DNA from 2 places in the Rhizobium sp. PL01 genome. Region 2 is predicted to be linked to the other one. Evidence: predicted binding sites of a transcription regulator. Region 2 holds the regulator's gene; the other holds the start of a gene.
The links. The regulator LexA, encoded in region 2, represses DNA repair genes until DNA is damaged. The targets are predictions, from matches to a motif close to TGTTCNNNNTGTGTTCNG.
Positions count from the first base shown of each region.

Region 1 (4,188 bases), on a different contig from region 2:
CCGAGGCCGCTGCGCCGCCTGCTCGGTGACGGACAGACGGGGTTCGCCCATCTTGTGCATCGGGATAGCTGAACCCGTATCAGCGACGCCGGATAGCGAAATCACATGTCAGTTATCCGTGCTCGCAGTCGGTGCCATTGTCAGGCAAGCCTGCTCGAATTCTTGCATGGTCTCACGGCTGTTGTCCGCAGGCAGAACGGCGTCAGTTGCCATATTCGCCGCATCGTCCGACGTTTCGTCGTCATAGATGAACGACTGGATGTAATAGGCAAGCCCACCCTTCCAGACCTTACGACCGTCGATATCCTTGCAGCTAAAGGCAGTCTGCAAATCCGATTGCAGTGCGTCCGCGGTCGGCTCTGGCGCAGCGGGAATGCTGGTCGCTGCCGTTGCAGCGAGGAAAATCAGACCAAAAAACACGGTTCGAGCCTTTCACGGGAATCGCGGGTGCATGTTGTTCTTGATTCTATAACCCGTCCGTCTCGTTGTTTGTTGCCCGGGACACGCCGCACACAAGAAAAACCGCAGCTGTGTCTTTGACGTCGACGATTTCAATCTTCAACGCAGGGCACCCGCCATTGTTCCAAAACAGTGCGGGCCGGTTTCGAGATTGGCAATTCCCCCTCAGGCGCCTTCAGCGTCGTCTTGCCGCAGTGGCCGGAAGCTCATCCGGTGCAGCGGGCAGGGGCCGTGGTCGATGATGGCGTTGCGGTGGCGCTGGGTGGCATAGCCGGCATGGGTCGCAAAACCATAGGCCGGGAAAACCAAGCCGGCCCGGGTCATCATCCGGTCGCGCGCCACCTTGGCGATGATCGAGGCTGCAGCGATCGATAGCGAGCGGGCGTCCCCCTTAACGACGGCCTTGCCCATGCAGATAAGGCCTGGCGGCACGTCGCGGCCGTCGGCCAGCACCAGAGCGGGAGCGAGCGAAAGACCGAAGACAGCGCGGCGCATCGCGTCGAGGCTTGCTTTGCGGATATCTGTGTCATCGATCCTGCCGGCCGCAGACGACGCGATGGAGACGATGGAAGAAGACAGGATGAGATCAAACAGCACCTCGCGCCGCGCGATAGACAGTTGTTTGCTGTCGTTCAGGCCGTCTGGAATATTGTCGGGATCGAGAATGACGGCCGCCGCAACGACAGGACCGGCCAAGGGGCCACGTCCGGCCTCGTCGGTGCCTGCGACAGGCCAGAGCCCATCGCGGCGTCCGGCCAGCTCGAAGCTGAAATCGGGGCCTTCTATCGTATCGAAAAGAAAGGGGGAATCGGGCGGTGTGCGTCGTGACATGCGGCGAAACTCGCACACAAGCCCGATTCCCTGCAAGTCCTTCGGCAATGAGGCGGTTGCCGGAGGATGACCGAAACTGCACCGGGGCAGGAAGCAGCATCGGTATCTCGATTTCCGGGATCGCTCCCGGAAAACTTTGAATGCTTTTCAGAGCAACGACAGTTGGACGCCGGTCCCGAGCGGCGGGACGAAGAGGTCGCAGTTCAGCGGCCGGCGGGCGACATTCAGCTCCAGCCGCTTGGCCGCCAGCTCGAAACGGCGGCCGATCTGCCAGGCATAGGGACCGGCCCCCTTCATGCGTTTGCCGAACTCGGCATCGTAATCCTTGCCACCGCGCATCGAGCGGACCAGCGACATGACATGGCGATAGCGATCCGGATAATGGCGCAGCAGCCAGTCGCGAAACAGCGGGCTGACTTCGATCGGCAGGCGCAACAGCACATAGCTTGCATACGCAGCCCCCGCCGTTTTTCCGGCATCCAGCACCCGTTCAATTTCATGATCGTTAAGGGCCGGAATGATCGGAGCCACCATCACCGTTGAGGGAATGCCAGCTTCGGACAAAGCCTTGATGGCTTCCAGCCGCTTGGATGGCGTCGACGCACGCGGTTCCATCAGCCGGGCGAGCTTGCGGTCGAGGGTGGTCACCGAAAGGCCGACTTTGGCGAGGCCTTTCTCGGCCATTGGCGCCAGAATATCGATATCGCGCATGACCATCGCGGATTTGGTGACGATCATCACTGGATGATCGGCCGCTTTGAGCACTTCGAGGATCTGGCGCATGATCCGCCATTCCTTCTCGATCGGTTGATAAGGATCGGTGTTGGTGCCGATCGCGATGGGGCGAACCTTGTAGCCGGGCTTGGCCAGTTCCCGCTCCAGAAGCTTTGCGGCATCCGGTTTGGCAAACAGCTTGGCCTCGAAATCGAGCCCCGGAGACAGGCCCATATAGGCATGGGTTGGGCGGGCGAAACAGTAGATGCAGCCATGCTCACATCCCCGATAAGGGTTGACGGAGCGGTCGAATGGAATGTCGGGCGAATCGTTACGGCTGATGATCGAGCGGGGTTTTTCGATCTGGACCTCGGTCTTGAAGACCGGCAGATCCTCCAGCGAGTTCCAGCCGTCATCTTCGAGTTGCCGCGAGACCGGTTCGAACCGGCCGGACGCATTGATGGCAGCACCCCGGCCACGCCGCCGGTCGATCTCGATGCGCAGCCCGGAGCTGGCAATCATCGCCTCGGCCATATCTGCCGTGTTGGCAGGCGCCAAAGCACCCTGCCTGATCTGAGACAGCTCGTTCATGGGTTTCTCCGGGGGACTGTCCTTGCGGACTTTCCAATATCCTCTGATTATTTTCCTATCGCGAATATGAGAACAATGCAAGAACAAAAATGTAGATCAGGATTTTGATCTCGTCCTGCGAAGGGTCAGTTGGTGCTTCAATCGCTCGCGCATTCATCATGAATGAAAAGTTAATCCTCTGGAAACGAAGGGCTTATGGAAATTCTGTGTGCAATGCGGTATGGACGGCGATGCTGACGATCATCACCGAGACCCGCGACAATGAGGCTGAACTGGCGCAGACGCTGTCGGTGCTGGTGGCGGGTGCCGTGGAGGGGCTTGTGAGCGATGTCATCGTTCTCGACCATGGCTCGCAGGATGGCTCGAGCCGCGTGGCAGACGCCGCCGGAGCCCGCTTCTGCACAAGCTGGGATATGACCGACATTGTCCGGTCTGCGCGCGGCGATTGGCTGCTGTTGCTCGAAGCGGGCGCCAGACCAACGGGGCGCTGGATTGATGATGTTGCGGAATATATGTCGCTGAACAAGATGCCGGCGCGCTTCTCGCCCTCCAGGCAATATCGCCTGCCGTTCCTCAAGCGCTTCGTCACACGTCCAACAGCGTTGGAACTCGGCCTGTTGCTGTCGAAGCAGCAGGCGTCAGCAATCGCCAAATCCTCCATGTTGCTACCCGATTTTGCCAATGGCCGGGCAGCGCGCAAGCTTGGAAGCGAACTGGTGCCTGCGTGGGTGGCCATCGCCAATCGTCCGGATGCGGAAAACCGCTAGCGGCGTCTCACCGCAAAAAGAGCAGGCCCTTTCGAACCTGCCCTGTCTTCATTGAAAAAGAGACCGTTAAAATGGTTTGCCGCGCAATCTCAGCCAACGCGTCGTATCGCTTTGTTGAGCGGTTTTCAGAACATGAAATCCGCATGCGTTCATGCTGTCTGTCGTGATCTGGATGGAGAACCCTGACGTGTCGCCGCTGGGTGAGCGTGTCATTTCGTTCCCCTCATTCCCTCTCCCGATAAGGACAGTCTTACAACGCTGACACAGGCAGCGCTGTTACCAATGGAACAGGAATTATCGAGGATGGGCAAAAAAGAGGAGGTCAGCCGCGCTTCAGGTGCTCGTCGAGCCTTGGCATGATCTCGACGAAATTGCAGGGCATGTGCCGGTAGTCGAGCTGCTGCTTCAGGATACCGTCCCAGGCATCCTTGCAGGCGCCGGGCGATCCCGGCAGCACAAAGATGAAGGTGGCGTTGGCGACACCACCGGTGGCGCGCGACTGGATCGTTGATGTGCCGATCTTGTCATAGGATATCCGGTGGAAGACTTCCGAAAATCCGTCCATGCGCTTTTCGAACAGCGGTTCCAGCGCCTCGGGCGTCACATCTCGCCCGGTAAAGCCTGTACCACCGGTGGTGATCACCACGTCGATCGTTTCCGTCAGCGTCCAGGCTTTTACCTGTGCCGCAATTCTCTGCTTGTCATCCGGTACGATGGCGCGCGCCTCAAGCCTGTGGCCCGCATCGGCAATTCGGGCAACGAGCGTATCGCCGGAACGGTCGTCGGCGAGTGTGCGGGTATCGGAAACAGTCAGAACCGCGATACC
Region 1 covers NZ_JAWQUM010000003.1:195,481-199,668, forward strand. The annotation lists gene R6X40_RS08665 (NUDIX hydrolase) at 1-72, shown strand, start outside; gene R6X40_RS08670 (hypothetical protein) at 109-420, opposite strand; gene R6X40_RS08675 (ribonuclease HII) at 625-1,290, opposite strand; gene R6X40_RS08680 (PA0069 family radical SAM protein) at 1,438-2,595, opposite strand; gene R6X40_RS08685 (glycosyl transferase) at 2,826-3,362, shown strand; gene moaB (molybdenum cofactor biosynthesis protein B) at 3,685-4,188, opposite strand, start outside.
Region 1: R6X40_RS08680 (PA0069 family radical SAM protein) is a predicted target of LexA. The motif match lies at 2,664-2,681, and genes of this name have one in related genera.

Region 2 (4,188 bases):
CGACGCTCATAAAAATCCAGATTCGGGCCGCCGTAGATACGCTCGTCGCTACTACGCGGCACCCTGGTCGCGTCGCTTCTACTTGGCAGTGGCTTGTGACCGCGTCCCCCTCGTCCATCCCGATGGTCATAGGCAGAGCAGACCAGATCATAATTGCTGCGTGTGAGGCGAATGGATGATGGCCTGTCACCGTTCGGCTTAATCACCGCGAGAATGTTTCATCGCTTGCCGAAATATGATATCTTGCACTCCTACGCATTGAGTACGCATCCAGCAGTGGAACGCCCGTGGCCAGCGTGTTGCAGCGTCGGTTCACCCGTTAAAATCAAGTGCTGCAAAGCGCGGTGAAGGAGAATGCAATGCATTATAGCGTGCAGTTTTTCACCTGGACCCCGAAGCAGGGCGTTCACCAGGTCGGATCGACGATCGAAATCGATGCGGTCAACCCCAAGCTCGCGGCCGTGTCGCTGCTGGGGCTAAGATTGGACGAGACCGGTGCAGCCAAGAAACTCGCAGTGCGCGTCTGGACAACACCGGATGACAGCAAGGCTGATTGCGCCTGCTTCTATTATCATTGAGCAATCCCCCTGCTTCGCGATGCACCGACGGGGATTATGCAACGCTATCGTTTGTCAACGACGGCATGGTCTCTAGCTGTCCAGGCAAGATGGGAAGACGGAAACCTATCGATCCGATCTCTCTGAAAACTCTTCACAAGAGTGAAAACCCGCTGAGCGCGACCTATCGGCAAGGCCATCGACGCCTGCGCTTCTTCCCTGTCAATTTTCTATGTGTGGGAAAGTTTGGAGGCCTCGCCCGGAATTGAACCGGGGTGCAAGGATTTGCAGTCCTCTGCGTCACCACTCCGCCACGAGGCCTCACGAGTTCAAATAATCGAACTGTGGCGGCGGTTTAGAATGATCCTAGACAAATCGCAAGAGGATATTTCTGAAAATATCCTCGGTCGTTTGTGAAATGAAGTTTCCGAGCCGCTCTCCCACAGGCTTAAGGGGATGAGATCGCTACGGCCCGCACCTTTGAGATGATGAGGCTCGCGTTCCGATCGCGAACCTCATTTGTGATTTCACGCACCCAACTGGTCATCGTAGACAAAGACACATTTCAGGGCAGGATCCGTTTTTGACACCGGCATTCGAATTGAGAGGCGGTTTGCTTTGGATATATGAAGCGGCATGGCAACGACCGAGCTGAACGGCAACAGGACCGGCTTCATCCAGCAAAGTCCATAACCAAAAACTCATCTCCAAGCCGCAGGCAGGTCGAAGATAAAATTCGGCAAGATCAATGATAACGGCGGATCAGCCCGACGAGTTTGCCCTGTATCTTGACCCGGTCCGGCCCAAAGATCCGCGTCTCGTAGGCGGGGTTGGCGGCTTCCAGCGCAATCGAGGCGCCTTTCCGGCGGAACCGCTTCAGCGTCGCTTCCTCGTCATCAACCAGGGCGACGACGATTTCGCCGGGGCTGGCGCTGTTCGTATTGCGGATGATGACCGTGTCGCCATCCAGAATTCCTGCCTCGATCATCGAATCACCACGCACTTCCAGTGCGTAGTGCTCGCCGTTACCGACCATCTCGAGGGGGACGGAAATATCATGCGTGTTGTTCTGGATCGCCGAGATCGGCACGCCGGCGGCGATCCTGCCCATAACCGGTATCGAGACGGTGTCGCTGTGTGAGGCAGTCTTGACAGGTGCTGGGGGCACTGGTTGTACGCCGAGGCTGCCCTGAATGACGCTGGGTGAAAAGCCACGCTTGGGCTGGAGGCTCATTGAATAGGCCTCCGGCAACTTGATCACTTCCAGCGCCCTCGCCCGGTTGGGAAGGCGCCGGATGAAACCCCGCTCCTCAAGCGCGGTAATCAGCCGGTGAATGCCGGATTTCGACGCAAGATCCAGCGCATCTTTCATTTCATCGAATGATGGCGGCACACCCGATTCTTTCATTCTTTCGTGAATGAACAGAAGCAGTTCCTGTTGCTTGCGGGTCAGCATGAACGATCACTCCAGAATCGAGAAACAAATCAAGAACGAACACTATCTGTTCCATATGTGTTCCGCAAGTCCCTAAAATTCATCGAATGTTTTCAGAGATAAGTGTCGTTTCTGACGATCGGGTTGAGGTCTTGCATGTTGTTGTCTCCAGAGACTCGCATTCACTCGCTCATGGCCTTCCCCTTTTGAAGAGCCCTTGGGTGATTCCGAACGTGAGAGGATATGATGATCGGCATTGTTCTAGTTGGATGCCGGCCATTTTCGAGCCCACCAGACCGAAAATTTGCGCCGCTTACGCCGAATGAAGGCGAGATCATGCGACAGGACGAGTAGGCCCAGCGGCACCATCCAGAAGCCGAGGACAGGCAGGAAACCGAGAATGCCACCAAAAATCAAAACGCCGCCGATGGCGATACGCAGCGGACGTGATTGCGGCAGCCGCATCCGCCATGAGCCGATAACCAGCTCCTGTGTTCGGGCGTCGATGCCGAATTTTTTCGTTTTCTGCGGTTCTGCCATAAATCTCACCTATCAAACATAAAGCCTGCCCCGATACCGCTGCAATGCCGCGATGCCAAGGGTTTGGCTTGCGTGACATCGAGAATGCACCACTCCCCACAGATGGGAAGTTCTCCACAGTCTGACAAGATTGTGCATTTTTTTTGAAAAACCGCTTGGCAAATCGGAAAAGCATTTGTATTAGCAGCCTCACTTCTGCAGCACACACCGCGCAGACGTTCCCTGGTAGCTCAGCGGTAGAGCATTCGACTGTTAATCGACAGGTCGCCGGTTCGAATCCGGCCCGGGGAGCCAGTTTTCAAAGGCCTTGCTGAAAAGCAAGGCCTTTTTGGTTTCTGGTGACACCGCACCGCCTCTCGTCTGATTTCGCTGTTCTACCGATAGCCACTGGCATCCGCTATTTTCCCCGCCTCCTGCACCTCTGTCATGTCGCGCCAGCAGTCCGTCCGCGACCCGCCGAGATCGGCGAACTCTCAGATCTTTGCGAGATCCCGCTTGACGTGGATTGTACGGTAAAGCGGTTCCGCTCCGAGTCCGTTGCCTGGGCCGCAGCAATTTCAGGCCCTTTTCGAGCGAGTGTTCCCAGACCGGCTTGTCCCACTCGGTCATATGCTCGCCGCCCGAGATATCGTTGATGAGAATATCGAGTCGTGATTCTTCGCGGCGGATACGGTCAACCAAGAGACGCGACTTCCGCGTGAACAAGATGATCCACCGGCACTGCAATGCCTTTGCCGCCAGCCTCCGCGACCAGTTCGGCCGTCTCTTCGATGATGGGGATTCGAGGCGGATGGTCCGGTGGTGCCGTATGTGGAGGCGCAGATTCAGGACTTTCTCGCCGAATTTTACGGGTAATCGTATCCCTCACCGGCTTTCCTCCGTAAACGCGCCCGGTGTAAAAACCTGGAGATTTTCTGTTCCGGGCTAATGAAATCACGTTCGGCAATATCCATGTCGTGCTGGGGCGCGACATCGCCTTCGCCAGACAAGACGAGGGGAATGAAACCTGACTGATTATCAATACGGATCAACCCGGTTGACGGGCTTTTCTCTTGGAAGCCAATGGATTGCCTACCTTCATGGCGAATCGGGTGATGCGCTGTTTCGGCGCGCCGATGGCAGCGCTTACGCCAAAGTGGCTACCGGCAGCGGTGTGGCGCTGTTGGATGACGAGCGTCGGCGGACGGCATGGCTGTCTGCGTTTGAGCTCGGATCCCCTTCGGTGCTCGATTGGCAAGTGTCTGACGACGTTGCATGCCTTGTGACGAGTGCCGTGCCGGGCGTGCCGGCGGATCAGCTGGAAGTGTCCGCACTTATAAAGGCATGGCCGTCCATCGTCGCGCAGGTGCGCGATCTCCATGCCATTCCGGCCCGAGACTGCCCGTTTGATCGCGGCCTTCAAACAATGTTCGATCGGGCAGCCGATGTGGTTGCGCGCAAGAGTGTCAATCCCGACTTTCTCGATCCGGACGATCAGGACACGCCGCCCGAAACCCTGCTCGATCGATTAAAGAGCGAACTGCCCGCGCGGCTCACGCAGGAAAACACGGATCGTGTTGTTTGCCACGGCGATGCGTGCCTGCCCAATTTCATGGTCGATCCGGAAACGCTTTGCTGCACGGGAATGATCGATCTCGGGCGGCTGGGGATGGCGGA
Region 2 covers NZ_JAWQUM010000002.1:289,464-293,651, reverse strand. The annotation lists gene R6X40_RS05820 (hypothetical protein) at 360-578, shown strand; tRNA gene R6X40_RS05815 (tRNA-Cys) at 805-878, opposite strand; gene lexA (transcriptional repressor LexA) at 1,303-2,013, opposite strand; gene R6X40_RS05805 (hypothetical protein) at 2,254-2,532, opposite strand; tRNA gene R6X40_RS05800 (tRNA-Asn) at 2,752-2,826, shown strand; partial or broken gene R6X40_RS05795 (hypothetical protein) at 3,079-3,400, opposite strand; gene R6X40_RS05790 (APH(3'') family aminoglycoside O-phosphotransferase) at 3,569-4,188, shown strand, end outside.